DNA from 3 places in the Rahnella sp. JUb53 genome. Region 3 is predicted to be linked to each of the others. Evidence: predicted binding sites of a transcription regulator. Region 3 holds the regulator's gene; each other region holds the start of a gene.
The links. The regulator PhoB, encoded in region 3, activates phosphate uptake and scavenging genes when phosphate is short. The targets are predictions, from matches to a motif close to CTGTCATAAAACTGNCNNAT.
Positions count from the first base shown of each region.

Region 1: phnC (phosphonate ABC transporter ATP-binding protein) is a predicted target of PhoB. The motif match lies at 2,573-2,592, and genes of this name have one in related genera.
Region 2: rpoH (RNA polymerase sigma factor RpoH) is a predicted target of PhoB. The motif match lies at 6,634-6,653, and genes of this name have one in related genera.

Region 1 covers NZ_SLYT01000001.1:32,519-43,103, forward strand. Annotated here, with positions in the region: gene EC840_RS00160 (Yip1 family protein) at 5-595, shown strand; gene dld (D-lactate dehydrogenase) at 735-2,426, opposite strand; gene phnC (phosphonate ABC transporter ATP-binding protein) at 2,633-3,469, shown strand; gene phnD (phosphonate ABC transporter substrate-binding protein) at 3,538-4,470, shown strand; gene phnE (phosphonate ABC transporter, permease protein PhnE) at 4,631-5,494, shown strand; gene phnE (phosphonate ABC transporter, permease protein PhnE) at 5,494-6,417, shown strand; gene EC840_RS00190 (cupin domain-containing protein) at 6,503-7,624, opposite strand; gene EC840_RS00195 (NAD-dependent succinate-semialdehyde dehydrogenase) at 7,773-9,152, opposite strand; gene EC840_RS00200 (DHCW motif cupin fold protein) at 9,491-9,820, shown strand; gene ddlA (D-alanine--D-alanine ligase) at 9,893-10,585, shown strand, end outside.
Region 2 covers NZ_SLYT01000013.1:45,880-56,464, reverse strand. Annotated here, with positions in the region: gene EC840_RS22600 (zinc/cadmium/mercury/lead-transporting ATPase) at 1-1,131, opposite strand, end outside; gene EC840_RS22595 (lysoplasmalogenase) at 1,357-1,983, opposite strand; gene EC840_RS22590 (DUF1145 family protein) at 2,204-2,482, opposite strand; gene rsmD (16S rRNA (guanine(966)-N(2))-methyltransferase) at 2,484-3,095, opposite strand; gene ftsY (signal recognition particle-docking protein FtsY) at 3,322-4,845, shown strand; gene ftsE (cell division ATP-binding protein FtsE) at 4,851-5,513, shown strand; gene ftsX (permease-like cell division protein FtsX) at 5,513-6,493, shown strand; gene rpoH (RNA polymerase sigma factor RpoH) at 6,812-7,669, shown strand; gene EC840_RS22560 (IclR family transcriptional regulator) at 7,926-8,696, shown strand; gene EC840_RS22555 (dihydrodipicolinate synthase family protein) at 8,707-9,609, shown strand; gene rhmD (L-rhamnonate dehydratase) at 9,627-10,585, shown strand, end outside.
Region 3 covers NZ_SLYT01000003.1:275,297-285,881, reverse strand. Annotated here, with positions in the region: gene EC840_RS09065 (helix-turn-helix domain-containing protein) at 1-288, shown strand, start outside; gene phoR (phosphate regulon sensor histidine kinase PhoR) at 320-1,639, opposite strand; gene phoB (phosphate response regulator transcription factor PhoB) at 1,662-2,351, opposite strand; gene sbcD (exonuclease subunit SbcD) at 2,589-3,827, shown strand; gene sbcC (exonuclease subunit SbcC) at 3,824-7,072, shown strand; gene EC840_RS09040 (ABC transporter substrate-binding protein) at 7,309-8,322, shown strand; gene EC840_RS09035 (ABC transporter permease) at 8,334-9,098, shown strand; gene EC840_RS09030 (ABC transporter ATP-binding protein) at 9,095-9,916, shown strand; gene mak (fructokinase) at 9,978-10,585, opposite strand, start outside.

The DNA.
Region 1 (10,585 bases), on a different contig from region 3:
TTTCATGGCAAATCATGTCTGGGGACTGTTATCCCATCCTGGTCCCGAACTGCAGCAAATCCAGCGTGAGCGGGAAACCGTTTCACATGTGTATTCCCACCATGTTCTTTTGATGGCGTTGATCCCGGTTGTCTGTTCGTTTATCGGTACAACACAGTTGGGCTGGAATTTCGGTGACGGTCAGACGCTGATGGTTTCCATGTTCACCGCGTCGTATATCGCCGTTATCTTCTATGTTCTGATGCTCGCCGCTGTCGCACTCATGGGGCGCATAATCTACTGGATGGCACGTCGTTATGACAGCCGCCCGACACTCAACAGCTGTATCGTGTTTGCCGGTTATGTTGCCACGCCGATGTTCCTGAGTGGTCTTGTTGCGCTTTATCCGATGGTCTGGTTATGCCTGTTCGTCGGCATCATCGGGCTGTGTTATAGCGGATATCTGTTGTATCTCGGCATTCCTAACTTCCTGAATATCGACCGTCGCGAAGGGTTCCTGTTCTCCAGTTCAACGCTGGCAATGGGCGTTCTGGTATTAGAGTTACTTCTGGCTCTGACGGTGATTATGTGGGGTTACGGAACACAGTTATTTTAACGTAATGGCTATCTTACTTGCCATTTTGCCCCCGGGCAGTGCTCGGCTTCCTCACGTACTTTATGTACGCTGCGGAGCCTCCGCGCTGTCCGGGAACAAACTGCCTGCGCCGACTACGCCATTTGCCTTTTGAAGGACATTATTCCTGCCAGTTTTTCATCTTACTGGTTTTTCCGATCCCCGGATTGAAGCTGTTGGTCGGGTCGGCCTGCCGGTAGAACTCTTTCAGATGCGGTTTTGCCAGATACAGATGTCCGACGTTATGCTCTGCCGGATATTCCGCGCCTTTAGTGTCGAGCAATTCAAGCATCCGGTGTTTCAGTGCCTTGCTGTTCGCGCCTTTTTTGACGATGTAATCCTGATGGAAAACGTGGCACATGAAATGGCCGTAATACAGTTTTGCCACCAGCTGATTGTCGATATCTTCCGGCAATGTTTCGAACCAGTCGCGGTCATTACGGCGCAGTGCAATATCCAGCGCCAGAATATCCTCCACTTCTTTTTCATGTACCGCGTGATAACGCACCGCAGCACCTGCAGCGGCGAAACGGTGCAGGAAAGCTTTTTTGCCTTCGTCAGCCGAGCAGATAAAGAAATCACCCTGACCATCACTGAAGAAACGCGTCAGAAATGTACGTGCCTCATCAATTCCAGGGCCGGACATTTTTAGCAGTAAGTGATGTTCAAACCGGTCACGGTACTGCTTCATGCGAGGTGGAAGGTGATTCGGCAGGGCTTTGCTCAGGCATTGCATTACGCGGTCGCTGAAGTTTTTCGGTAGGAAAGGGACTTTACTGGCATGCGCATCGAATTTCCCTTTCGCGGTAAACATGTCCGGCATTTTGTCGGTGCCAAGCTTATCGATCATCATGAATGTGTCTTTGCCGTAGACTTCGGTGATATCGAAAATATCGCGATGCATGTATTCACCGGCCACCGGCAGGTTCGCAAAATCACGCAGGATCTGACGACGTAATTCGGTCAGCACTGCCGTGTCATTGGTGCCGATATAAAATACCTGCTGTTGCGTTTCAGCCGGGAAAGTATCCAGACGTACGGCGAACACGGCCAGTTTTCCTGCACAACCTGAGGCTTCAAACAGCCGCCGCTCATCGGCGTTAAAACGTGAAGGCGTATCAGCGTCCACTTCACGCACCCGCGCAGCATAATCATGGTCAGATGCCAGACGCTGATCGTGCAGTATGTCACTTTCCAGATAATCAGCTTTTTCCAGACGCGTCAGTATTTCTTCCGGCGTTTCGCCAAGATTAATACCCAAATGGTTAATCAGGCGTAATTCACCCTGTGCGTCGATCTGCGCATAAAGCGCCATTTCGGTATAGGCCGGACCGCGTTTCACCAGCGATCCACCTGAGTTGTTGCAAATCCCACCGACCACCGATGCACCGATGCACGACGAGCCAATTACCGAATGCGGTTCACGGTTATAAGGTTTGAGGATTTTTTCCAGCTTATAAAGGGTGCTGCCGGGGAAGCCAATCACCTGATGACCGCCGTCGAGCAACTGAATTTGATCAAGTTTGAGGGTACTGAAAATGACGATATCGCGGTCATAATCATCACCGCTGGGCGTTGAGCCTTCGGTCAGCCCGGTATTAGCGGCCTGCATAATGACAATCTTATCGGCGGCGATACAGGCTTTAAGCAACTGCCATTGTTGCAGCAGCGTTTGCGGAAATACCACGGCCAGCGCTTTGCCGCCACCTGAACGAAATCCTTTGCGGTAGCGCTCAGTGTTGCTGTCTCCGGTCAGAACATGACGGCTGCCAGCAATCTCTTTGAGCGTGGCGATGAGTGACTGATTATCCATTTCATCTTCCTTTTTAAATGCGTTGCCATCTAATCATAGACTTAAATGATACTTATTAAGTTAAACCCCATTCGGGATATCCGTTAGGTAATTTCACTTAATCTGTTGCATTTTTGTCATGTGCTGTCCATTAAATCGTCATTGATGTGTCATATAACTCGCGCTTAATGAACGCCAGATTATGAAAGCAACCGAGAGACAGCATCATGGCGCAAGCTCAACTTAAGCTGGCACAGGCTGAATACCCTCAGGCCGGGCCACAGCATTTGAACAAAGTTCTGGACGTGAAAGGCCTGGTGAAATCTTATAAATCAGGTCAGCGCGTCCTGAATGACATCAATTTTGATCTGCACGCGGGTGAGTTCGTGGCGGTGATTGGCCGGTCCGGCGCAGGTAAATCCACTCTGTTACACGTACTCAACGGTACCATTACGCTTACCGATGGTAGCGTAGTGTGTCATTACGAAAATGGTGAACAACAGCAACTGGCCGGGCTGACCGGTAAAGCGTTGCGTCGCTGGCGCTCGGGTTGCGGGATGATTTTCCAGGATTTTTGTCTGGTTCCTCGCCTGGATGTGCTGACTAACGTGTTGCTGGGCCGTCTGAGCCATACCTCAACATTCAAATCTTTCTTTAACCAGTTTGACGACGAAGACCGTGCCCGCGCGATTTCTCTGCTCGAGTGGCTGCATATGCTGCCGCATGCGTTGCAGCGCGCTGAAAATCTCTCCGGTGGTCAGATGCAACGTGTGGCGATTTGCCGTGCCCTGATGCAGAACCCGAAAATTCTGCTGGCCGATGAGCCTGTTGCGTCGCTGGATCCGAAAAATACGCTGCGCATCATGAATGCGTTGAAAAAAGTCAGTGAAGAAAATATTGCCGTGATGGTCAACCTGCACTCGGTCGAGCTGGTGAAAGATTATTGCACCCGCGTTATTGGTATCGCCAAAGGGCAAATTATTTTCGACGGTCATCCGGATCAGTTAACTGACGGTATTTTGCAACAGTTATACGGTGAAGAACACGAAGCCATAAACAGTTAAACAACAACGTTATTTATTTTGCAGTACTTATTTCTACTTTCTCTCAATCTACACAAGGTCATCATTACATGAAGAAGTTATTACGTCTGGCAGTTTTCGTAGCAGGTTCTTTTACCGCGATGCACAGCATGGCAGAAGATGCGCCTAAAGAATTGAATTTGGGTATTCTGGGCGGCCAGAATGCGACTCAGCAAATCGGTGATAATCAGTGTGTAAAAGATTTCTTCGATAAAGAATTAAACGTGGATACCAAACTGCGTAATTCCTCTGATTACTCAGGTGTTATTCAGGGATTATTAGGTAAGAAAGTAGACATGGTATTAAGCATGTCGCCATCGTCTTTCGCCTCAGTTTATATTAATAACCCGAAAGCCGTAGATCTGGTCGGTATTGTTATCGACGATACCGATAAATCCCGGGGTTATCACTCGGTGGTTGTGGTGAAAGCCGATAGTCCGTACCAGAAATTGTCTGACCTGAAAGGTAAATCATTCGGCTTCGCGGACCCGGATTCCACGTCCGGCTATCTGATCCCGAACCAGACTTTCAAGAAAGAATTTGGTGGCACGACAGACAACAAGTACAACAACTTCTTCTCCAGTGTCACCTTCTCCGGCGGCCATGAGCAGGATATTCTTGGCGTGCTTAACGGTCAGTTTGAAGGCGCAGTGACCTGGGCATCGATGATTGGCGACCGTGAAACCGGTTATACCTCCGGCGCATTCAACCGCATGATCCGCATGGACCATCCGGATCTGATGAAGAAAATCCGTATTATCTGGGAATCTCCGCTGATCCCTAACGGCCCGATCTTAGTGCGAAGCGATCTGCCACCGGCGTTCAAGGCTAAACTGGTTTCTGCCATCAAGAAACTGGATAAAGAAGACCACGCCTGCTTCGTGAAAGCCGTCGGCGGTAAACAACATATCGGCGAAACGTCCCTGGCTGAATATCAGCAGATTATTGATATGAAGCGTGAGCTGACTAAAGGCGGTCGCTAACCCGTAACTCTCTCCCCTGCGAAGGGGAGGGTTGGGGTGGGGTATTAATGGCAACTCAGGAAGCGAAAGCTTTTACCATTATTGTTTTTTTAATACCCCCTCCTGACCTCCCCCTTCGCAGGGGGAGGAATAATGATTATCGCAAATCGGAAATATTATTTTGAACAAAGACTTCAATCGTTATTACCAGCAGATCCGGGGAAAACAAAAGCGTGAGGCGCTGATCTGGTCAGGGCTGATGCTGTTGTTATATCTGTGGTCAGGCAATGTTTCCGAACTTAATTTAAAAACGATTATTGTCTCCGCGCCGAGCTTGTTTGATTATATTGGTCAGACGGTGCCGGTATTACACTGGTCATTGTTATTTGCTGACGGTCATACAGAAGGTTCACTGGCGTATTGGGGGTATCGTCTTAATATTCAGTTGCCACTGATCTGGGAAACTATTCAGCTGGCGTTATCCTCGACGATATTATCGACCGCGCTGGCGGTTATTCTGGCGTTTCTCGCCGCGGGTAATACGGATTCGCCAAAATGGGTGAAATTCAGTATCCGCACTTTTGTGGCTTTCCTGCGTACCATGCCGGAGCTGGCGTGGGCGGTGATGTGCGTCATGGCCTTTGGCGTCGGCGCTATTCCGGGCTTTATCGCGCTGACTTTACACACCGTCGGCAGTCTGACCAAACTCTTCTACGAATCCATTGAAACCGCATCGGACAAACCGGTGCGCGGTCTGCGAGCCTGCGGAGCGGGACGCTTGCAGCGTATGCGCTTTGCTATGTGGCCGCAGGTTAAACCTATCTTTCTGTCGTACAGTTTTATGCGCCTCGAAATCAACTTCCGTCAGTCTACAATCCTCGGTTTAGTCGGGGCGGGGGGCATCGGGCAAGAACTGATGACGTCAATCAAACTGGACCGTTATGACCAGGTCAGTATGACCTTACTGCTGATCATTCTGGTGGTGTCGGCGATGGATTTTCTATCCGGTAAATTGCGCAAACGCGTCGTGGAGGGCACTTTCTGATGTTAACTGATGCGCTTGAACCTCATGTTGTCAGCAGCCTGAAGCAGCAGCACGGACATTTGTTTGCCGCACAGCGCCGCTATCTGCGTTACCTCGCGATACTGGCTGTCGTCATTGCGTTGTACTACGTCTATTTCTTCAGTTATTTCGGTATTCCGTGGAGCGAAGTGGTGCGCGGCACCCGTGAAGTCGGACGATATTTCCTGCGCATGTTCGTCTGGCATAACGTTTCCGAATGGCCTTTTAAGTATTATTTCACGCAGATTGCGATCACGCTGGCGATCGTTTTTGCGGGCACAATCACTGCGTCTTTCCTTGCTCTGCCACTGTCCTTTCTGGCGGCGCGCAATGTAATGTCTACGCCGCTACTCAGACCGGTTTCCATGATTATTCGCCGACTTCTGGATGTGCTGCGCGGGTTGGATATGGCGATCTGGGGACTTATTTTTGTCCGAGCTGTCGGCATGGGGCCACTGGCCGGCGTGCTGGCGATTGTGATGCAGGATTTAGGCTTACTCGGCAAACTGTACGCCGAAGGACACGAAGCCGTGGAACGCTCGCCGAGCCGTGGTTTACGGGCATTGGGAGCTTCACCGTTGCAAACGCACCGTTTCGGCATTTTCACCCAATCTTTCCCGACATTCCTCGCGCTGTCGCTGTATCAGATTGAATCTAATACCCGTTCTGCAGCGGTTCTCGGTTTTGTCGGCGCGGGTGGGATCGGTCTGGTGTATGCGGAAAATATGCGTTTATGGAACTGGGATGTGGTGATGTTTATCACATTGATTCTGGTCGCCATTGTCATGACTATGGATAAGATCTCCGCCATGTTGCGCGCCAAATATATTCACGGTGAAGAGATTGATTTGTTTGAGCCGGAAGAGCGAAAAATGAAGCCGCCGGTAGAGCTTTACCGTCCTTAATTTATTATCCCGGCAAACAAAACGCATTAAAAAGGCGGCATCCGCAGGGAGGCCGCCTTTTGCTCTCTTATTTATTAGCGAAGGATTACTCGTCGAAATACCAGTAACCCTGATTCACCAGATCCGTTAACAGGACAACAAATTCAGGATCCTGCAACGCATTGCCCAGCTCGTTCTGACTGATCAGAGTGAACCGGCACAGCGCATCGGCGGCTTCATGCTGAGCAGTTTCCAGTGGTTCGCTGTTCACAAAGAAACGTTCATCGACATTCAGTATGCGCAGCCCGCTTAAACGGGTCAGGCTATCGCCCTGCATCAGCGCATCCACAATTTCCTGCGCTTCATAAGGTGGCTCCGCCGGGGCGATATCCAGCTCGTGGCGCGGCGTGGTGGCGAAACGGCCAAACCACTGTTTGAAATCTTCCGGCTGACTGAGCATTTCAACCATCATCTGGCGCACACGTTCCAGCTCATACTCTTCCACTTTCCCGACGTGTTCACGCAGCGTCAAATCCGGATCGCTGTAATGATTGCCGCCCAGATCGTTTTCCAGCGCATAGTCAGCAAAGCTGCTGATGAAATCGCGCGAGTTAGGACCGCGGAAACCGACGGAATAGTTGAGAGCGGTTTCATGGGTGAAACCGTCATGCGGGAAGCCCGGCGGAATGTACAGAATATCGCCAGGTTCGAGATCTTCATCAATGATTGGCGTGAAGGGATCGACATGCAGTAACGCCGGATGCGGACAGAACTGACGCATCGGCAACGCATCGCCTACACGCCAGCGACGGCTGCCCATACCCTGAATGATAAAGACGTCGTACTGGTCGATATGCGGGCCGACACCGCCGCCGGGCACGGAATAGGAAATCATCAGGTCATCTAAACGCCAGTCCGGCAATACGCGGAAAGGTTTCACCAGTTCAGCGGCGGGCAGATGCCAGTGATTCACGGCCTGCGCCAGTAATGACCAGCCGGTTTCACCCAACCCGTCAAAATGTTCGAAAGGCCCGTTGCTTGCCTGCCATTCCCCATTTTTATGGCTCACCAGACGGCTGTCCACTTCCGGCTCCATCGCTAAACCGGCTAACTCATCAGGGGAGATCGGATCGACAAAATTAGAGAACGCTTTTTTAATAACAACAGGTCGTTTTTGCCAGTATTTTTCTAAAAATTCCGGCCAGTCCAGATTGAGTTCATAAGCCATGTGATTTACCAGTGGGAAGACAAACGAGCCTGATTATAGAGAGGCTGTGCTTGAGCGCGCTTTGTCGTGGGTCAAGGCTTGGTAAATGAGGGAGAAACGAGAAGTGCGGAGAGAGGAAAAATCCCCCTTCGCAGGGGGAGAAAAAGCATCAGGACTTAGCGGCCAGCACCACCAGTTTCTGGTTCACAAACTCTTTGATACCTAAATCAGACAATTCGCGACCAAAACCGGAGCGTTTCACACCGCCGAAAGGCAGTTCGGCGGCGGTATCTGTCGGTGAGTTGACGTACACCATTCCGGTTTCAATCTGACTAGCCAGCTTACGGGCGCGGTTCATATCTGTGGTAAACACTGAACCGCCAAGGCCGTAATGAGAGTCGTTGGCGAGTTTCACCAGCTCTTCATCATTTTTGACCACGTACACCTGCGCGACCGGGCCAAAGAACTCTTCGAAGTACGCCGGATTATCACGTGTAATGTGCGTCAGTATGGTCGGCTCAAAGAAATTCCCCGGATTATCACTGACTTTCTTGCCGCCAAAGTGGAGTTTCGCACCGTGCTTCACGGCGTCATCTACCTGTTTGCTCAGAGTTTTCACCGCATCGGCAGAAGACAACGGCCCCAGCGTGGTGGATTTATCCAGCGGGTCACCCATTTTCAACGCTTTAAAGTGTTCGGTGAACTTTTTCAGGAATTCATCGGCGACTTTCTCGTGAATAATGAAACGCTTGGCGGCGGTACAGACCTGACCGGCATTCGATACGCGTGCCTGAGCACCTGCTTTGGCAGCTTTATCGATATCGGCATCATCAAGTACGGCAAACACGTCGTTACCGCCCAGCTCCAGAGTCGATTTCTTCAGCTTACCGGCGGCGCGTGCAGCCACGATGGCACCTGCTTTTTCCGAACCTGTCAGCGCAACGCCCTGAACACGGTCGTCATCGATAATGGAGGCCACCTGATCCTGTGAAATAAACAGATTGGTATAGGCACCTTTTGGCGCACCTGCTTCGGCAACCAGTTTCTCAAAGGTTTCTGCACAATGAGGAACGATACTGGCGTGTTTGACGATTACGCTGTTACCGGAAGCCAGGTTTGGTGCCAGCACGCGCATCAGCTGATAGAACGGGAAGTTCCACGGCTCAACGGCCATGATCACACCAATCGGATGGTGCTCCACCCAGGCTTCACCGAGATCGGATTTATACGGCACAGGTTTGAGAAATTCCTCCGCTTTTTCAGCATAGAATTTCGCAATATCGGCGCAAATCTGCACTTCGCCACGGCTCTGACCGATGAGTTTCCCCATCTCCGTACTGACCACTTCTGCCAGCTCATCGACACGTGAAGCCATCAGTTCTGAAAGTTTATGCAGCACTTTAACGCGTTGCTTAATATCGCCTTGCGCCCAGTCAGATTTATACAGGGCATGTGCCGTGGACAGCGCTTCCTCAACCTGTTTGTCATTATGGGTCTGATATTCTTTGATGAGTTTGTTATTGAACGGATTTATCGTTTGATATGGCATGTGTTGCTCCTTGTTTTGTGGCGTGTCGTCGAAAACAACGGCACGTTGGAATTGAGGTGCGTCCGCCTTACTGCGTTCTTTCTCAACAGAACATTAAGCATAGACGAAAAAACGTGACCTCTGTCCCACAGACACCTCATGCAACACAACCGTTTCGCGTGCTCAGCCCCTATTTTCAAAGGCCCCGGCATACGCGGGCTGTAGCCTGTCTCTAAGAACAATCGGCTTTACGTAACTTTGCGGCGGGCTGTTAATGAATTGTTTTCAGCAAGCGATTGATAAATTTACCGCTCACTTTTATGCTGGCTTTCCTTCAAATTCCCGACATTGAGAAACTCATGAAGCTTGATGCGATTCCGTTTTGCACGACTGACTGGAGCGACGTAACGCCGACACAACATCCGGGCGATACCGGCATGGCGCTGTGGCGTACGCAAAAATTTGGCGATATCCGGGTGCGTATTGTTGAATATTCGGCAGGTTATGAGGCAGATCACTGGTGCAGTAAAGGCCACGTACTGTTTTGTCTGGAAGGAGAGCTTCATACCCGTCTGGAAGATGGTCGTAAATTTACGCTGTCGCCGGGCATGAGTTATCAGGTAGCGGACGATGCCGAAGCGCACCGTTCCTCCACGCCGGTAGGCGCGAAACTGTTTGTTGTTGATTAGGCAAGGCTGTTTTGAGCACGTTTGTTTATAGAAAATTCGCCGTCTGCTGAGGCGGACGACAAGGAGCAGCAGGTGAGTAAATTACGGGTTGGTATCATTTTTGGTGGTAAATCGGCAGAGCACGAAGTGTCATTGCAGTCGGCAAAAAATATTGTAGATGCGATTGATAAGCAACGTTTTGATGTAACATTACTCGGCATTGATAAGAAGGGCGAATGGCATATCAATGATGCCAGCAATTACCTGATCAATGCTGAGAACCCTTCGCTGATTGCCCTGAACCGCTCGAATAATCAGGTTGCGCTGATCCCGGGGCAAACGGAAAATCAGTTAATCGAAACGCACAGCGCCAGCGCGCTTTCACAAGTCGATGTGATTTTCCCGATTGTCCACGGCACACTGGGCGAAGATGGTTCGTTGCAGGGATTGCTGCGTATGGCAAATATCGCCTTCGTCGGTTCGGGCGTATTAGGTTCAGCCGTGAGCATGGATAAAGACGTCACCAAGCGCTTGTTGCGCGATGCTGGTTTATCCGTCGCCCCGTTTGTCTGCCTGACCCGCGCTAATCGCCAGAAACATACCTTTGCCGCAGTCTCTCAACAACTCGGCCTGCCGCTGTTTATCAAGCCTGCCAATCAGGGCTCATCCGTCGGCGTCAGCAAAGTCAGCGATGAAGCGGGATATCAGCGCGCGCTGGATGAAGCGTTCAGTTTCGACCATAAAGTGCTGGTCGAATCCGCCATTAAAGGCCGCGAAATCGAATGC
Region 2 (10,585 bases), on a different contig from region 3:
CAGGATGCGGTCGATGGCGCTGTTGCCGGGTGCAGAAGCCACTTCCAGACGTGCGAGGCGGTCAACGCACAGGCTGCCCGCGGGGACTTTCTCACCGGGCTGATGGTCTACAGGTACCGACTCGCCGGTCAGGGCACTTTCATCGAAACTGGCAGCGCTTTGCAAAATGGCATCGGCGGGCAGACGTGCGCCTGCGGCGATTTCGATAATGTCGCCGGGACGCAAACTGCTGACCGGCACGGTTTCAGATTTACCATTCACTACGCGGACGGCGGTATCGGGTATCAGCGCCATCAGGGATTTCACACCGCTGCGCGCCCGGTTGGCGGCAAAGGATTCAAGGCGTTCGCCGACCATAAACAGCAGCAACACCATCGCCGCTTCGGCAGTGGCACCGATAAACAGCGCGCCGATTGCGGCAATGCTCATCAGGGTTTCGATGGCGAAAGGCGAGCCGGAACGGGTCTGGCGGATCGCCTGACGAAGCACCGGCCACAGTCCCACCAGTGTGGTGGCGATAAACGCAATTTCACCCATTTGCGGGTTGAAATGGTCGAGCACCCAGCTCAGCAGCATCAGAACCGAAAGGGCGATCAGCGGCAGCGCCTCTTTCAGACGTGACTCTTCCGGTTGCGGAGTATGTTGGTTTTTATCGAGGGATTGCAGGGTAAAACCTGCACCGGTCACGGCCTGTATCACGTTTTGTGAGATGTCGTGGCTGGAATCAATGACCAGTTTTTCTGTCGCGAAAAGCACTCTGGCGCGGTTTACGCCATCAAGACCGGCGACAGAATTTTCGATTTTGCGGGCACAGGCCGGGCAATCCATACCTTCCACTTTCCAGCTGTATTGCTGAGTGCCGGAAGGCGGCGCGCTGGGGTCATCTTCGCCCGGCGAACCTTCTGTGCTGCCGTCATCAGAAGTATGTGAGTGCTCACCTGCTTTCGGCGCACAGCAACTGTCAGAAGTGGTGGCACAAGCCGACACCGCCAGCGGGGATTTATCACTGCAACAGCTGGCAGGATGTGTACCGGACTGGGCAATAGCGCCGATTTTGTTGATATGCAGTCCAGGCGCGCGTTTGCTCTGACATCCGCAGCTACAGCTGTTGTTATTTTTCATTGGGATCATAAAGCCTCCGGTTCGAAACCGAGTGGAATTACGACCAGTGTAAACCCTGGAGTCAGCTCTAAGGTCAAGCAATTTTAATCCCCTTCATACTTTGAGCTGCAGATGCGTTAGCTGCCCTCAGTCACCCGAATCACTTACCTGAGTAAGCTCATCGGGATTCCTTCAGTTGCCGCCTTTCTGCAACTCGAATTATTTTGGGGATTGTAGTCAGTGTTATTGAGTCATTTACAAATAAAGTGAGCGGACGATCAGGAAGTGACCGCCAAAGTAACAGGCGGCGACCAGTGCGTCTGCCGCACGGAATTTGAAGCGATAGCGGCTGACCAGCCACAGAATATTCGCCAGCAGCAACAGCACCGCGCCGCAGAACAGCGAAAACGCCATGTCGGTACTGCGCGCGAAATACTGCTCGCCTGCCAGCCAGACCATCAGCAGGGTCATCGCGATGTAAGTGGTCACTGGCCATCTCAGCTCAGCCAGCCGCGTCCAGATCACTGCCAGCAATATGGCGCCGATAATCAGCAGCGTCAGTGGCAACGGCCAGAAGAAGGTAATGGTCATCTGGCTGGCGAAACTCAACGTATACAGCAGATGCGAGAGGAAGAACGCCCCGATGGCGTACATGAACCGCTCTTCAGGCAGCAACAGCAGGCCGTCTGCCACCAGCGTCGCCGCCAGTCCCAGCAGGATCAGGTAGCTGTAAACATTGAGCGTGGGTGCCTGCCAGGCAAGCAAAAGCAGCAGCAGTAAGGTGACGGGTTTAAACACCCAGCGCTGCCAGCGCGGGCCGCGATAGCTGGCGTCAACGAATAACCAGCCAGAGAAAAATACTGCGAGGAATGGCCAACTCATTGTTTATCCTTTTAAATGTAAGAACAGAACATGGAAACGATGCAAGGATCTGCCTTCAGGAAAACACATCCTGTTTTCCTGTACTTGCTTTCAGTGTAGGAGAGAGGGCACACCGGCGACAATCAGAAATCCCCGTAACGACGGGTCTGATTAACGCAGTTTTAAAACAGTGGGGCGACGCAGGAAATGAACGGCGCCTGACGCGCCGTCAATACAGGCATTACTTTTTAGCGGGCAGCGGCGGCTGTTTTTTCTGCCACGCCATCAGTTCGAACACGCCGAACAGGAAGATGCGGGTTTGCAGCCACGGGCCGATGGTGTCCTTTTCCTTGCCCTGCGTGGCTTTAAGCAGCATCACCTGCAGGCCGTGCATAAAGAACATGAACACAATCGCCACGTCTAAAAAGTATTTGATCGGCTTCGGGAACGGGTGGATCAGGTTAAACGCCAGAAACGCCCAAATACATAACATCAACAACCGACCAATATTGATCAACATCTTACTGCTCCTGTTCTGGTGAGCCGGTTTCAGGCGTCACATCGCGATGGTAGAGGCGATAAGCAACTTGTCCGGCGACTTTTTCACGGTGCAGCCGCCAGCTGGCGGGCACATCCAATGTACCGTGCTCGGCTTCTGTTTCGACATAAATCCAGGCTTCATCCGCCAGCCACTGGTTTTGCTCCAGCAGGTTCAGGGTGTCTTGCAGAATGCCTTTACGGAAAGGCGGATCGAGGAAAACCACATCAAAGGCATTTCCGGCTTTTGCCAGCCAGTTCAATGTATTGACGTTAAATACTTTCGCATCACTGGCGTTTAGCAGCGCCAGGTTTTTCTCTAACTGTTGCGCAACCGGGCGTTCAAACTCCAGCAGTGTGGCGCTGGCCGCATAACGTGACAAGGCTTCCAGACCGAGCGCGCCGCTGCCTGCAAAACAGTCCAGGCAATGTGCGCCCTGTAAAACCGGCGCCAGCCAGTTAAACAGCGTTTCGCGTACGCGATCGGTGGTCGGGCGCAGTCCCGGGCTATGTGGAACCGGAAGTTTGCGTCCGCGCCATTGTCCGCCAATAATTCGGATCTGGCCGGCGGCGGGAGTGTTGGGTTTCTTTGCCATAGTTCGCTTGTGTAATCCAAAGCCGTCAGGCTTCGTTGCATATCGTTTGGAAGGCTATTCTACCGGTGTGCAGCCATTGGGCAAATGTTTAACATTGTCGATTGAAAAACCACCGGAATTCAATACGCGGGCGTGTTGCCTGCAGGGGAAAGTGATAGACTGCCTGACCATAACCCTATTAATAATCCGTTCGCCAGTCATTAACGGCGAGGAGTGAAGTTGTAAAATGGCAAAAGATAAAAAACGCGGTTTCTTCTCCTGGTTTGGCCGTGGCCGTCAGGAAGAAGAGCAGCAGAAGGAAGAAATCCGCGAAGAACAGCCTGTTATTGAAGAACAGTCTGTTGTTGAAGAACATGCGGTCGTTGAAGAACATCCGCTAGCCGAAGAGCCGGGTGTTCCGGTTGAGCAGCATCCTGGCGAATGGGATACCGCAGCCTCCGCAGAATCTGCCGCAGAAATCGCACCTGTGGTTGAACCTGAGCCAGAAGTCGAACCGGCACCGGAAGTGGAACCTGAGCCAGAAATTGAGCCGGAACCGCTAAAAGAACCTGAACCGGTTCGCGAACAGGCCGCCGCTGAACTGGCAGAAGAAATTGTTCACATCACCGAACAGGTTGCTGCGCAGCCAGTGGTGGTTGAAGACGATCTGATTGAAGAAGATGTTGCTGAAGACGAATTTGCTGAATCGGCCGAAGAAATTGCCGAAGACGAACGTCTTGATGCCATTGATTATGTTGATGATTCTGTCGCAGCCGAAGAACCACTGCCGGTGGCGCTGGATCCTATCGTCGTTTTACCTGCCGGTGAAACCGAGCAGGAGCGTCCGACCAAAGAAGGTTTCTTTGCGCGTCTGAAACGCAGTCTGGTCAAAACCAAGCAGAATCTGGGTTCCGGTTTTGTCGGCCTGTTCCGCGGTAAGAAAATCGACGACGATCTGTTCCAAGAGCTGGAAGAACAGCTGTTAATCGCCGACGTTGGCGTCGAAACTACCCGTAAAATCATTGCTTCACTGACCGAACACGCTTCGCGTAAACAGCTGAAAGATGCTGACGCGCTGTACGGTAAGCTGAAGGAAGAAATGTCCGAAATACTGGCGAAAGTTGACGAGCCACTGGATGTCAGCGGGAAAACCCCGTATGTCATTCTGATGGTTGGTGTAAACGGCGTCGGTAAAACTACCACCATCGGTAAAATGGCGCGCCAGTTTGAAGCACAGGGTAAATCTGTGATGCTGGCGGCGGGCGATACGTTCCGTGCCGCAGCCGTTGAACAGTTGCAGGTCTGGGGTCAGCGCAACAAGATCCCGGTGATTGCACAGCATACCGGTGCCGATTCCGCGTCCGTTATCTTCGATGCGATTCAGGCGGCGAAAGCCCGTAATATCGACGTGCTGATTGCCGATACTGCCGGGCGTTTGCAGAACAAAGCGCACCTGATGGAAGAGCTGAAGAAAATCGTCCGCGTGATGAAGAAGCTCGACGAAGATGCGCCGCATGAAGTGATGCTGACGCTCGATGCCAGCACCGGCCAGAATGCGGTGAGTCAGGCGAAATTATTCAACGAAGCCGTCGGGCTGACCGGGATAACGCTGACTAAACTGGATGGCACCGCGAAAGGCGGCGTGATCTTTGCCATCGCCGATCAGTTCAGCATTCCGATCCGCTACATTGGTGTCGGTGAAGGTATCGAAGATTTAAGGCCGTTTAAGGCAGACGATTTTATTGAGGCACTTTTTGCCCGAGAGGATTAATACGGATGATTCGCTTTGAACAGGTCAGTAAAGCTTATCTGGGCGGACGACAGGCGCTTCAGGGCGTCAACTTTCACATCCAGCAAGCGGAAATGGCATTTCTGACCGGACACTCAGGCGCGGGTAAAAGTACCCTGCTCAAGCTGATTTGCGGCATTGAACGCCCGAGTGCCGGACATATTTTGTTTGGCGGCCATGACATCAGCCGTCTGAAATCCAGCGAAGTGCCATTTCTGCGTCGTCAGATCGGCATGATCTTTCAGGATCACCATCTGCTGATGGATCGCACCGTGTATGACAACGTGGCGATGCCGCTGATCATTTCCGGGGCCAGCAGCGAAGATATTCGCCGTCGCGTGTCGGCTGCGCTGGATAAAGTCGGATTACTGGATAAAGCGAAGAACCTGCCAATCCAGCTTTCCGGTGGTGAACAACAACGTGTGGGCATCGCCCGTGCGGTGGTGAACAAGCCTGCGGTGCTGCTGGCGGATGAACCGACCGGTAATCTCGATGGCGAATTGTCGGAAGGCATTTTGCGTCTGTTCGAAGAATTTAACCGCGTCGGCGTTACCGTTCTGATGGCGACGCATGATGTGGGTCTTATTGCCCGTCGTAATTACCGTACGCTGACGCTGAGTCAGGGGCGTATGTCGGGAGGGGTGTACTAATGGCGAACAGTCCGAACCCGGCGAAAACCGCAAAAAGCGCCCGTGCCGCAAAAAGCAAAGCGTTGCAGGGTGGCTGGCGCGAACAGTGGCGTTATGCGTGGATGAACGCGCTGGCTGACATGCTGCGTCAGCCGCTGGCAACACTGCTCACGGTGATGGTAATCGCGATTTCCCTGACGCTACCGAGCGTCTGTTATCTGGTGTGGAAAAACGTCAGTACCGCGGCAGAACAGTGGTATCCGACGCCGCAGCTGACCGTGTATCTCGACAAAGCGCTGGATGATGACGCCGCAGAAAACGTGGTGAAAACCCTCAAAACAGAAGCGGGCGTGGATAAAGTTAATTATCTGTCCCGTGAAGAAGCGATGGGCGAGTTCCGCAACTGGTCTGGCTTTGGCGGCGCAATGGACATGCTGGAGCAAAATCCGCTGCCAGCGGTGGCTATCATCACGCCTAAAATGAATTTCCAGGATTCTGCGACACTCAACACCTTGCGCGACCGCGTGGCGGCCGTTCATGGCGTGGATGAAGTGCGTATGGATGACAGCTGGTTTGCCCGTCTTGCGGCGCTCACCGGTCTGGTCGGGCAGATTGCGGCGATGATCGGCGTGCTGATGGTGATCGCCGTCTTCCTGGTTATTGGTAACAGTGTGCGACTGAGCATCTTCAGCCGACGCGATACCATCAACGTGATGAAGCTGATTGGCGCGACCGACGGGTTCATACTCAGACCGTTCCTGAATGGCGGCGCGATGCTCGGTTTCACCGGCGCATTGTTGTCGCTGATCCTCTCGGAAGTGCTGGTGCTGCGCCTTGAGAGCGTAGTGACCCAGGTGGCACAGGTGTTCGGTACCACCTTTGACCTGCACGGTCTGGGCTGGGATGAAAGCCTGCTGCTGCTGATCGTGTCCGCGATGATTGGCTGGATTGCCGCCTGGCTGGCGACGGTTCAACATTTACGGCGATTTACACCACAGTAGCGATAATTTGCTATAATGTTCCCCTGCTGCTCAGTCTTTGTGTACAGGGGAACAGCCGATTCTTGCTATATCGTCCCATCATTTTCCTGCTTCCCCTGCAATGGCACAAATTCACTATCCAATAGTCAGTCTGTCACATACAGTCATCAGACTGTTGAATCTGTCCGTGAACTTTATGTAAAATTCGTGGTCGTAGAGCAGCGAATATGAAGGGCTCGGCGTTGCTTTGTTGTCGCCCCTGAAGGCCAGCAACGTAGCGGTATCATCCCGCAGCAACGTGGTATAAAACCTGCATTACGTCATACATGAGAGGCTTGAATGACCAAAGAAATGCGCACTTTAGCATTAGTACCCCAAGGTAGCCTGGAAGCCTATGTTCGGGCCGCCAATGCCTATCCTATGCTCACCGCAGAGGAAGAACGGGCGCTGGCTGAACGGCTGCATTACGACGGTGACCTGGAAGCAGCGAAAGAGCTGATCCTGTCTCACCTGCGCTTTGTTGCTCACATTGCCCGCAACTATTCAGGTTACGGTTTGCCACAGGCAGACCTTATCCAGGAAGGGAATATCGGCCTGATGAAAGCGGTTCGCCGTTTTAATCCGGAAGTCGGTGTGCGTCTGGTGTCCTTTGCTGTGCATTGGATCAAAGCAGAAATTCACGAGTATGTGCTGCGTAACTGGCGCATCGTGAAAGTCGCCACCACCAAAGCGCAGCGTAAGCTGTTCTTTAACCTGCGTAAAAACAAACAGCGTCTGGGCTGGTTCAGCCACGACGAAGTGGAGCACGTTGCCCGCGAACTGGGTGTAACCAGCAAAGATGTGCTGGAAATGGAATCACGCATGGCCGCACAGGACATGACGTTTGATCCGACCCCGGACGATGAACCACGCGACGGCGCTGCGATGGCACCGATGCTGTATCTGCAAGACAAGAGTTCTGACTTTGCAGAAACCATCGAAGAAGATAACTGGGATCAGGACGCGACAGACAAACTTTCCTCTGCAATGGAAGGTCTGGATGAGCGCAGCCAGGATATCATTCGTGCCCGCTGGTTAGACGACGAAAACAAATCGACTCTGCAGGAGCTTGCCGATAAATACGGTGTATCCGCAGAACGTGTTCGTCAGCTGGAAAAGAACGCGATGAAAAAACTGCGTGTGGCAATCGAAGCCTGATAAACGCAGTTTCCGATGTGAAAAAGCGACCTTTATGGTCGCTTTTTTTATGCCTGAAATTCCCCTCTGAACGCCCCTGTTAATTCCAGCATACTGGAATTATTCTGAATATTTTCCCTTCTAAATCATCTGGTTATTCCAGCATGTTGGAATATTCAACTTTATAGAGAACTCAATCACAGAGGATCACAAGCGTCCTGTCGTCTGTTCATTTTTGCCTCTATAACTTGTCCATCTCAACAGAATGGATTCCAGCATGATGGAATTAATCGCTAAATCAAAAGTTCCGGCACTGACGCGCGCCGTCGCCATTCTCGACATCATTTCCCGGCAAGGACAGTGCAACGCGAACCAGCTGGTCAGTGAACTGGGGATGCCCAAAAGCACCGTGTATCTGCTGCTGGAGGAACTGAAAAATCAGCGTTTAGTTACGCAGTCAAATTCCGGTAATTACCGCCTCGGGCTCAGATTGCTGGAGCTGGGCAGTCAGGTTTCCCGCCAGCTCGATTTGCGCAATGTCGCACTCCCGCATCTGAAAGCACTGATGCACGACACCGGGCTGCTCTGTCATCTCGGCGTGCTGGACGGGGATACGCCGATTTATCTGATCAAAGTCGAAAGCCAGTCGAATATTCAGGTTCGCACCTGGGAAGGAAAACGCCTGTCTCTGTGCCGCTCTTCGCTGGGCAAATGTCTGCTGACCTGGTGCGGTCGTGAACGTCAGGACGCACTGATTGCTGCACTGGAATTCAGCCCGGTATTGCCCAACTCGCTGACCAGTGCTCAGCAGCTGCGCACGGCGTTACAGCAAATCCATCAGCGCGGATGGGCTTTCGATGATGAAGAAGATGTGGCGAATATCCGCTGTATCAGCGCGCCGGTATTCAATGCAGCACATCGCGTCACGGCAGCGATTTCCGTCGTGGGCACCACCTTGCATGTCATGCCGGAAAATATCGACGCACTGGCTGACAAGGTAAAAAAAACCGCCTGGGAAATCTCCAGGGATCTGGGCTACAAAGCATAAGGAACCAATGATGTTACGACCTTCAGGAGTCATCAGCGCCATGTTAACCCCCTGGAAAGCAGGGCAGCCGGACATGGACATGTTGCGCAAAATTGTCGATTTTCAGATAGCGGCTGGCCTGAGTGCTCTGTTCCCGGTGAGTTCGGTGGGCGAAGCCGGTTATATGGACGTTGAGCAAAAGCGTGCGGTAGTCGAAACCGTCGTTGAACAGACTGCCGGACGCGTCCCCGTCTGGGCAGGGATCCCGGCGACCACGACGGATGAAAGCATCGCACTGGCACATGCGGCAGAACGTGCCGGTGCCAGCGGGGTCGTGCTGATGCCGCCTTCGTTTTATCACTATGATGCTGCGACGCTGACCAGTGTTTTTCGCCAGGTTGCCAGCGCGGTAAATCTGCCGTTATGCCTGTATAACATCCCGTTTTTCGCCGATCCGTTAAATGCCGAAAGTGTCGCTGAACTGGCAGCCCATCCGAATATTGTCGGTATTAAAGATTCCAGCGGTGATGCCGTCGGCATGATGAAAATGCTGTCCTGTTGTCCGCGGGAAGACGCAGATTTTGCTGTGATGACCGGCCGGGAAGAATTTTTCTTCTCCGCATTATGTGCCGGAGCCACCGGCAGCGTGACCGCGACCGCAGGCGTTTTGCCGGAAGTGATGTGTAAAATTTATGATCTCTTCAGCGAAGGAAAAACGGAACAATCGAAGGCATTACAATTTGCCGCATTACCCGTGATGTCGATGATGGCGTCATTGCCTTTTCCTCTGGGATATAAACTCGGCATGTCATTACGTGGTTTCCCGTTGGGCGAAAATAAAATTCCGCTTTCGGATGAAATAAAGCAAAAGATAGATGATTTAAGCTTTTCCCTGAATAAAGAAATAACCTCTCTCCTTACCCTGATAAAATAAACGGAGTTTATATTATGATGGAATCAAGAGTATTACCTAAAATTAAAGAAATTCGTGCATATTTCATGGGCGGTGCGACCGCAGAAAAAGGCAGTGGCGGTGCGGATTATCATGACCAGCAGGAAAAACACTGGATCGACGATAAAGTCTGTACGCCAATGAGTAAATATAAAGAATATGAACAATCCCGACAGTCATTCGGTATTAACGTATTGGGTACGCTGGTGGTTGAAATAGAAGCCGACAATGGCGTCACCGGTTTTGCGGTGTCTACGGCGGGTGAAATGGGGTGTTTTATTGTCGAAAAACATCTCAACCGTTTTATTGAAGGGCGCTGTGTCTCAGAAATCAAACTGATCCACGACCAGATGATGCGATCCACGATGTTCTACGCCGGCAGCGGCGGTCTGGTGATGAATACGATTTCCTGCGTCGACCTGGCGCTGTGGGATCTGTTCGGTAAATGTGCGCAACTGCCGGTGTATAAACTGCTCGGGGGCGCAGTGCGCGATGAAATCCAGTTCTATGCTACCGGTTCACGTCCGGATCTGGCCAAAGAGATGGGCTTCATCGGTGGCAAAATGGTGACGCATTTTGGCCCGCATGATGGCGACCACGGCGTACGTGAAACGGCTGCTATGGTGGCGGATATGCGCGAGAAATGCGGCCCGGATTTCTGGCTGATGCTTGACTGCTGGATGTCGATGGACGTTAATTTCGCTACCAAAGTGGCGCATGCCTGTGCGCCGTATAACCTCAAATGGATTGAGGAATGTCTGCCGCCGCAACAGTATGAAGGTTACCGCGAAATCAAACGCAACGCACCAGCCGGGATGATGGTCACCACCGGCGAACACCACGGCACGCTGGAGTCTTTCCAGACGTTGTCAGAAACCGGCGTCGATATCATGCAGCCTGACGTGGGCTGGTGTGGCGGGCTCACCACCTTGCTGGAAATCGCCGCCATCGCCAAGGC
Region 3 (10,585 bases):
CGTTTTCATGAGTCGGGCACCGTTTCACAAACCACGATGCGCGAAATTAACAACATTGTGGATGAAGCCGTACAGGAGGAAAGGCTGAGAGCCTTTGCAGAAAGCTCTGCCGAACGTATACGCGCGCTGCGGGAAAAAGAAAAAATCAGCCAGGGCGTGCTGGCCAGACTCATCAATATGTCGGCTAACAGCATTCAAAAATGGGAGCGGGATGAAACCAAACCCACCGGTGCTGCTCTGATCTTACTGATGCTGATCGAAGAAAAAGGTTTACAGATCATCTGCTAAAAGAAGCCACAGCGTGGGCTGTGGCTTCTTTTTATCCCTTCACATCGCTTTGGCTGGCCTGTTCCTGAGGAACAATCAGTTTCGGTGCCAGTGTAAATATAAAGCGGGTACCGACGCCGACTTCACTCATCACTTCAAGTTTGGCGTTGTGATGACTCAGGGCATGTTTGACGATGGCCAGCCCCAGACCGCTGCCGCCCGTCTGGCGCGAACGCGCTTTATCGACACGGTAGAAACGTTCAGTCAGGCGCGGCAGGTGTTGCGGCGCAATACCCGGCCCGTTATCACTGATCTGGAACTGTGCGCCATGCGGCGTTTGTTGCCAGCTGACTTCTATCCGCGTCCCCGCCGGGGTGTGGTTGACGGCGTTGTACACCAGATTCGACACCGCGCTGCGTAACTGATCTTCATTGCCAAAGACCTTCAGTTTCTCGTTTACACGGAACACCACTTCGTGACGGCCACCGCTTAAAGATTGCACTTCGCGCTCCAGCATGCCGAGCATTACCGGAATATCGACTTTCTCGTGCATATCGATATTTGCTGACGCTTCGATTTTCGACAATGTCAGCAGCTGCTTGACCAGCCCGTCCATGCGCCGCGTCTGCTCCTGCATGGTGTCCAGCGCTTTGGTACGAAACGGCTCTTCCAGCTTGGCGTCTTCCATCATTTCCAGATATCCCTGCAATACAGTCAGCGGGGTTCTCAGTTCATGACTGACGTTAGCGAAGAAGTTACGACGCGCACCTTCGAGCTGACGCATCTGGGTAACATCACGCGCCACCATCAGCAATTGCCCTTCGGAATAAGGCATAACGCGAAACTCGACGTAATGCTCGTTATTGAGTTGCAGATTCAGGGCACGGCTGAAATCACGGGTCTGGATCCAGGTACGAAACTCGGGATAACGCAGCAGGTTAAAGATGTGTTGTCCGTTATCTTCCGGCCAGCGGAAACCGAGCAAATCTTGCGCCAGCCCGTTACACCAGAAAATATTGCCCTCTTCCGTCGTCAGTACCACCGCATCGGGTAATGATTCGGCACCACTGCGGAAACGTTTAATGAGCTGACCTAATTCGCGACGGCGACGGCGGTTACGCATCTGCATCTGGTTTAGCCCGTAAAACAGAGGCTCCCAGCTCCAGCGGCCATTCGGCGGGGTTATGCTGCGGTCAAGCCACAGCCAGTGAGAGAGTTTGAGCTGGTTGTAATAATTCCAGCCCAGCGCCGCCAGCAGCGACGCAAAGAGGAGCCAGCCGAAATGGCCGACGAAGATACCGAGGATTAACGCGGGCAGGCAAAAGAGAAAGAATTCACCGGCCAATCGTTTCCATGACAAACGTTCTAGCACACAGATTCTCCGCTGTGGGGACTCAATAACGCGTTGAAAAACGGTATCCGGTTCCACGAACAGTCTGGATCATTCTGTCATGTCCACTGGTTTCCAGCGCTTTACGTAAACGACGAATATGCACGTCTACCGTGCGATCTTCCACATAAACGTTAGTGCCCCAGACGTTATTGAGCAACTGTTCGCGGCTGTAAACACGTTCGGAGTGGGTCATAAAGAAGTGCAATAATTTAAATTCGGTCGGCCCCATATCGAGCGCCTGCTCGTTGGCCATCACACGGTGAGACGACGGATCCAGGCTTAAACCCTGCATGTCGATCACTTCTTCCACCGCCATTGGCGAGATGCGTCGCATCACGGCTTTAATGCGGGCAACCAGTTCTTTTGGAGAAAACGGTTTGGTGATGTAATCATCGGCACCGACTTCCAGGCCGCGCACCCTGTCTTCTTCTTCACCGCGGGCGGTCAGCATCATGACCGGAATTTCGCGGGTCAGCGCTTCACGTTTGAGATGTTTGATAAACTGAATACCGGAACCGCCGGGTAACATCCAGTCGAGCAGGATAAGTTCAGGGTAAGGTTCTACCAGCTGGCCAACGGCTGAATCAAAATCTTCAGCTTCTACTGCCTGATAGCCATTCTGTTCCAGTACAAAACACACCATTTCACGGATTGGAGCTTCGTCTTCAACCACCAGTATACGTCTTGCCATCGTAGGTCCTGCCAATAGGTTAGCGATCTTTTATTTGATTGCGGGCGCCATTATGCGTCAGTTTTGTGACAGATTTATGAATAGAAAGGATGGTTCATTACAGTCAAATATGACAGAGACATTTCTTCTATTCAGCTGCCATCTCGCTGAAATTGGTCTGATTTATCGGGGACAGCGTCCCCCGCCGACGTTTATACTTTGCCCCATTGTCGTCATCCAGATCCATACGGGAGTCTCATGCGCCTGATCCACACGTCAGACTGGCACCTCGGCCAGTACTTTTTCACCAAAAGCCGCGCCGCCGAACATCAGGCATTTTTGCGCTGGCTGACCGGTCAGGTGCAGCAACATCAGGTAGATGTCGTGATTGTGGCAGGCGATATATTCGATACCGGTTCGCCGCCCAGCTATGCCCGAGAGCTTTACAACCGTTTCGTCGTCGAACTGCAACAAACCGGCTGTCAGCTGATTGTACTGGCCGGGAATCACGATTCTGTCGCCACGCTCAATGAATCGCGAGAACTGCTTTCCTGCCTGAATACGCGGGTGATTGCCACCGTCGGTGAAAACCTCTCAGAACAGATTCTGGTGCTCAACCAGCGTGACGGAAAACCTGGCGCGGTACTTTGCGCTATACCCTTTTTACGTCCGCGTGATTTGCTCGCCAGTCAGGCGGGACAATCCGGCAGCGACAAACAGCTGGCATTACAGGAAGCCATCGCCGCGCATTATGACGCATTGTGGCAGGCCGCGCAGACCAAACGGGACGAACTCGGCGTTTCGCTACCGATCATTGCCACCGGCCATCTGACCACGGTTGGCGTCAGCACCTCCGATTCCGTGCGCGACATCTATATAGGCACACTCGATGCCTTCCCCGCGCAGGCGTTTCCGCCGGTCGATTACGTGGCACTTGGTCATATTCACCGCGCACAGTGCGTCGCCAAAACCGAACATATCCGTTACAGCGGTTCGCCGATTGCGCTGAGTTTTGATGAACTGAGTAAAGCCAAAAGTGTGTACTTACTGGACTTTGAGGGCGCGACGCTCAACGCCATCGACACGCTGGAAATTCCCGTTTTCCAGCCCATGCAGATAATCAAAGGCTCGCTGGCAGAAATCGAAAAACAACTGGCGCAGTTCGAAGGCGGCGATCCGGCCAAACCGGTGTGGCTGGATATTGAAGTCGCCACGCAGGATTATCTCAGTGATATTCAGCGCCGCATTCAGGCTCTGACGGCAGATTTGCCAGTAGAAGTGGTGCTTTTACGCCGCAGTAAAGAACAGCGTATCAACAGCATTGAGCAACAGGAAAAAGAGACACTCAGCGAACTGAGCGTCAGTGACGTCTTTGAAAGACGGCTGGCACTGGAACCGGATCCTGACGAACCGCGTCAGGCGCGGATGCGCACGCTGTTTGCGCAGGTTGTTGAACAGGTCACCAGTGGTCAGAATGCGGAGGACAGCGCACAATGAAAATTCTCAGTTTGCGTTTAAAAAACCTGAACTCGCTGGAAGGCGAATGGAAAATTGATTTCACCGCTGAGCCTTTTGCCAGCAACGGATTGTTCGCCATCACCGGTCCGACCGGCGCGGGGAAAACCACCCTGCTCGATGCCATCTGTCTGGCGCTGTATCATCAGACGCCACGGCTGAACATCACGCCAAGCCAGAACGAGCTGATGACGCGCCACACCGCCGAATCGCTGGCCGAAGTGGAGTTTGAAGTCAAAGGCGTCGGTTATCGCGCGTTCTGGAGTCAGCGCCGCGCCAAAAACTCGCCGGACGGCAATCTGCAGGCACCGAAAGTAGAGCTGGCATTGCTGGCCGACGGCAAAATTCTGGCCGATAAAGTGCGCGATAAACTCGATGCCATCGCCACACTGACCGGGCTGGATTTCGGTCGCTTCACCAAATCCATGATGCTGTCTCAGGGGCAATTTGCCGCATTCCTGAATGCCGATGCCAATGACCGCGCCGAACTGCTGGAGGAACTGACCGGCACAGAAATTTACGGGCTGCTGTCTGAGCGAGTATTTGAGCAACATAAAGAAGCGCGGATAACGCTTGATGGTCTGCACCAGCGCATGGCCGGGATCGAACTGCTCAGCGAAGAACAGCGCCAGACGCTTGAAGCACAACTTGCTGAACTGAACGCGCAGGAAATCACGCTCAGTCAGCAGGCGCAACAGCGCCAGCAGGATCTGAACTGGCTGCAACAGTGGCAGCAGGTGCAGCAAAAACAGCAGCAATCTCAGCAACAACTGACCGCCGCCGAGCAGGAAAATCTGGCCGCCGCGCCGCAGTTACAGCAACTGGCGCGCAGCGAACCGGCAGAAAAACTGCGTCCGTTGCTCAACGATCGCCAGCGTTGTCAGGATGAATCGCAACGTCTTCAGCAGCAACTGGCGCACCTGACGCAGCAGCAGGAACAGCAAATCGCGCAAATGACGCCGCTGAATCTGGCTGTGGAGCAGTCGCAAACGGCACGTCAGAAACAGGCGGAAGAACAGCGTCAGACCCAAACGCTGATCGAAGAAAAAATCCTGCCGCTAGATGGCGAAATCACCCGTTTGCGTAAATCACTGACTGAAACACAGCAGTCTGTCACTGATGTGCAGAAACTTGTCAGTGAGCATAACGCGACGCTGGTGCAAATGACCGCCGAACGACAGAAGCTGGACGAAGAAAGCCGCCAGCATACGACCCGCCAGACAGCGCTGACCGGCGCACTCAACACTGCGCAACAGCGTCTGACTGAGCTGGAAAAACAGCACCCGCTGGCAGCATTGCAGAAACGACAATCCGAACTCACGCAGCTGCGTCCGGTGCGGCAACAGCTGTTTTCACTCGCGCAAATTTTCCCGCAGCTGAATCAGCGCGTGCAGCAACAGCAAAAAGATTTCGTTCAGTATCAGACGCAACTGGCTGAAGAAGAACAGCGTCTGGGCACCATCCGCCTGCAATGTCAGAAACAGCTGGAGCATCTCAACGACGTTAAGGCACTGCATAAACAGGAAATGCTGATCGTCAGCCTCGAAGCCGAACGTGCGAATCTGCAAAGCGGCAAAGCCTGCCCGCTGTGCGGTTCCACATCGCATCCGGCGATTGAACATTATCAGGAGGTCAAACCCTCTGAAACGGCGCAGCGCCTCGAGAAAATGCAACTGGAGTTCGATGCGGCAAAAGCCAGCGGTATCGAACTGGCAACAAAAATTAAAAGTCTGAAAGAACAGCAAACGCGGCTGCAAATCCAGCTGGAGCAAGACCAGCAGCAACTGAATGCGCATACCGCAAACTGGCAACAGCTCAGCGCACCGCTGAACCTGACGTTTACGCTACATGATACCGCCGACATCACTCAATGGCTGACTGCCCGCGATGAAGAAGAACAACAATCGCAGGCGCTGATTAGCCAGCACGAACAGCTGGCCCGGGCGCTGCAACAGGCGAAAGATGCCCTGAATGACGCACTGAACGCGCAGCAGAAAGTGCAGCAGCAAAGCGCATTGCTGACCGAACGCGTTACCCGGCTGGAAGAGACGCAGGCGAAATCTCAGCAAGACGTCGAACGGCTGCAAAAGTTGTTTGCAGAAGGCGAAAAAAACCTTTCAGAACTAACTGCTCAACGCCTTGAACTGTTCGGCAACCGCCAGGTGGCGCAGGTTCGCGAGCACTTACATCAGCAACAACAGGCGGCAGAAAAAGCGGTCAGTGACGCGCAAACCGCATTGCAAAAAGCGCAGGAACAGCGCGATCAGCTGGCCGGGCAACTGGCGAGCACGCAACAGCAACAGTTGCAGGCCACAGAACAACTGACGCAGGCGGAGCAGGCGTGGCAACAGGCGCTGAGTGCCAGCGGATTTGCCAATGAAGCCGCGGTGAAACTGGCGCTGCTGGATGACGCACTTCGTCAGCAGCTTCAGCAACGCAAAGAAAATCTGCAACAACAACTGGCGCAGGCGCAGGCGTTACTGGCGGATGCCGGTCAGCAGCTCGAAAAACATCGTCTTGCCCGCCCGGCTCATCTGAGTGAAACAGAAAGCGATCTTGACGTTCTGACAGCGCAGCAGGCAGAACTGACGCAACAGCTGAAAGCTTTACAGCAACGTCTGGGCGAAGTGAAAAACCAGCTGGAAAGTGACACATTACGCCACAGCGGACAACAGGCGCTGATAGCTCAGATTGCCCAGGCGCAGCTGACCTGCGATGACTGGGGTTATCTGAATCAGATGATTGGCTCCAGCGACGGCGCAAAATTCCGTAAATTCGCGCAGGGACTGACGCTCGACCATCTGGTGTATCTGGCGAACCTTCAGCTCGAAAAACTGCACGGGCGATATTTGTTGCAGCGCAAAACCAGCGATGCGCTGGAATTACAGGTGGTCGATACCTGGCAGGCGGACGCCGTGCGCGATACCCGCACCTTATCCGGCGGTGAAAGCTTCCTGGTCAGTCTGGCACTGGCGCTGGCGCTGTCTGACCTGGTCAGTGATAAAACCCGCATCGACTCGCTGTTTCTCGATGAAGGTTTTGGCACACTCGACGCCGATACGCTGGATACCGCGCTGGACGCGCTCGACAGCCTGAATGCCTCGGGCAAAACCATTGGCGTGATCAGCCATGTGGAAGCGATGAAAGACCGTATTCCGGTGCAAATCAAAGTGACTAAGGTGAACGGTCTGGGCGTCAGCCGCCTGAGCAGTGAATTTAAAGTCTGACAGATTATCCTGCGGAGCAACTGGCGGGTAAATTGCTAGCCATCTGCTCCGCAATGGATCCTGATTGTGAGCAACTGCGCAAAATTCGCACCAGCGCAGTGCGCTCATTGTTCCCAACCCGCTGAATTCCCGCTTATTCCCTCCTGCCGATAAACTGGCACGCCCTGTGCTTAACGTTATGTATACAAGTTGCAGTACAAGTTGCAGCGCCTGCATAACCGTTAAGGGAACCGCCCATGAATAACATCAAACCTGAAGTCGATAAAAAACGCCGCCAGCTGATGAAATGGCTCGCCATCACCGGCGGCGTCTCCACGCTTGGCGGTATGATCCCGACCTCGGTCTTTGCAGCTGATGACGATGAAATCCGCATTGGTTACTGGCCGATTGTCGGCGGTTTACCGTTATATGTGGCGCTGGAACAGGGCTTTTTTAAAGAAGCCGGACTGAATGTAAAAGGCGTTAAATTCGCCAGCGCACAGCAAATTGTCGAGGGGATGATTACCGGCAGGATCCAAGGGTGCGCTAACGGCACGGCCACAGGCGCGCTGGGTCTGGGGGCTATCACCTCACCGGATTTGTTCAAAATCATCTGCTCGAATCCGTCCAATCATCAGCTGGTTCTGGATGAATTTCTGGTGCCGCTGAACAGCACTGCGAAAGCGATCAGCGATCTGAAAGGTAAGAAGATCGCCTGCGGGCCGGGGATCCAGAACGTGACGATGGCGAAGATCATTCTGGAGAAAAATGGTTTCACTAATCCTTCAGTGATCGAACTGCCGGTCGGGCAGCACGCACCTGCGCTGGCCGCCGGACAAATTGACGGCGTGTATACACTCGAACCCACCGGCACCGTCGGGCGCATGAAAAACCTTTCCCGCACGCTGGAAACCGGCGTCATTTCTAAATACGTGCTCGGCAATGAAGACGCGCCCTGGTTCGGCGGCGCCGCGGCGCTGAACTCCAGTTTTATCGCCAGCAAACCGGAAGAAACCAAAAAGTTTATTGCCGCTTATCAGAAAGCGGTGGAATTCATTGCGGCACATCCTGACAAGGCTCGCGAAAACGTCGCCGGTTACACCAGCATAGAACCGGCACTGGTGAAAGAGGTGCCGCTGCCGGGCTTTGTGATGTATCCCGATTTAAAAGGCGACAACCTGCAATGGTTCCAGAAATTTTATGACGTCTTTACGGAAAGAAAAATCTTCAGCAAACCGGTCGATGTTGCTTCGCTGATTTATAAAGGATAAGGAGAAACAGGATGACTTCACGCTGGTCTTCAAGGTTACTGCCGCTGGTCGGCCCGGTGCTGCTGTTTTTATTCTGGCAACTGGCCGTCAGCGCAAAATGGCTGAACCCGGTGCTTCTGCCCTCGCCCGTCGAGACGATTGGCTACATGTTCCAGTCATTTTTCGATGCTTCCATGCGCACCGACATCGGCGCAACCCTTTACCGCACGCTGGTATCCTTTGCTTTTGCCGCAGTGATAGGCGTGCCGCTCGGCGTCATTTTAGGCAGCAATGAAAAGATCTATCGCAGCCTGGAATTTCTGATCGACTTCTTCCGCTCCACGCCGTCATCAGCGCTGATCCCGCTGTTTATGCTGATTTTCGGCATTACCGATGCTAATAAAATTGCCATCGCCGCCTTTGCCGCGGTGCTGGTTATCCTGTTTAACAGCGCGTACGGCGTGATGAATGCCAAGAAAACCCGGCTGATGGCGGCCAAAGTGATGGGAATTTCCCGCTGGCATATTTTTAAAGACATTCTGCTGATGGAAAGCCTGGCGCAAACCTTCGTTGGCCTGCGCACCGGTGTGTCAATTGCGCTGGTGATCGTGATCGTCGCTGAAATGTTCATCGGATCGGAAACCGGCCTCGGCCACCGGATCATCGATGCCCAGCAGGTGTTTAACATCAAAGACATGTACGCCTCAATCCTGATCACCGGCGCGCTGGGTTATCTGCTGAATCTGGCTTTTTTGCTGATCGAGAAAAAAACCGTCCACTGGAGTAGCAAAGCATGACGCAACCTCTCTCGCTGAACCCCGATTACAAAGGCCCGCAGTTGCCGCAGTACGCCACGCGCCCGGATACCCATGTGACGATCCGCGGACTGAGCAAGGCGTTTGCCGGACAGCCGCTGTATACCGATCTCAATCTCGACTTACCGCGTGGAAAGATCGTGTCGATCTTCGGCCCGAACGGCTGCGGTAAATCGACGTTAATGAACATGATCGCCGGGCTGATCCCGGTGGATAAAGGCGACATTCTGTTCGACGGCAAAACGCTGGCGCAGACCACCATCGGTTATGTGTTTCAGAACTACCGCGACGCGCTGTTTCCGTGGATGAGTGCCCGCGCCAATATCGCCTACCCGCTGATCCGACACGGCATGAGCAAAGCGGACGTCAATGCGCGGGTCGAAGAACTGACGCAAATGTTTGATATCCGCTTCGACCTGAAACGCTATCCGTATGAGCTTTCCGGCGGCCAGCAGCAAACCGTGTGCATCATGCGGGCGCTGGCGACGCGTCCGGAAGTGATGTTCCTCGACGAGCCTTTCTCGGCGCTGGATTTCGAGATGACGCTGTTTATCCGCGATAAATTGCAGGAAGTGCAGCTGGCGACTGGCGTCACCATGCTGATTGTGTCGCATGATCTCGAGGATGCAGTGTTTCTGGCGGATGAGATTTTACTGCTGACACGACGACCGACGCAGATTGCAGAAATTGTGCCGTTTGACCTGCCGCGTCCGCGTGGTTCTGAAATCATGAGCCACCCGGAATTTATCCGCGTGAAGGCGCACACGCTGGACGTATTTAAACGGGAGATGGCGCTTTAACTGCTGGATTATGAATGAGATCAGGGGCGCAAACTCTGCCCCCTGAAAATTGATGAAGAACTTACAACGCAAAACGCGATTGCGGCCACAGCCAGGCAGCGCCACGCACTCCGCTCGAATCACCGTGAACCGCTTTGAGCATTGGCGTTTCACATTCCCCGCCAAATACCCATTGTTTAACCAGCAGCGGCACGGTCTGATACAAACGATCCACATTACTCATGCCGCCACCGAAGACAATTACGTCCGGATCGAGAATATTCACTACGTTTGCCAGCGCCTTAGCCAGACGACGCTCATAACGACCCAGCGCCAGTTCCGCCGTTTCATCGCCCCGCTCAACCAGCGCAATAATCTCTGCGCCGTTTAAACGCTGACCGGAATGACGGAAGTAGTCTTCGGCAAATCCGGTGCCGGAAACAAACGTTTCGACGCAGCCTGATTTTCCGCAGTAGCACGGGACTTCGCGGGCAAACTGGATTTCTTCCTCATCCTGCCACGGCAGCGGATTGTGGCCCCACTCGCCTGCGTTGCCGTTGCCGCCCGCGTGCGCCACGCCGTTAAGCGCAATGCCGGAACCGCAGCCGGTGCCGATAATCACGGCGAATACGGTGTGACGGCCTGCACCTGCCCCGTCGGTGGCTTCGGAAACCGCCAGGCAATTGGCGT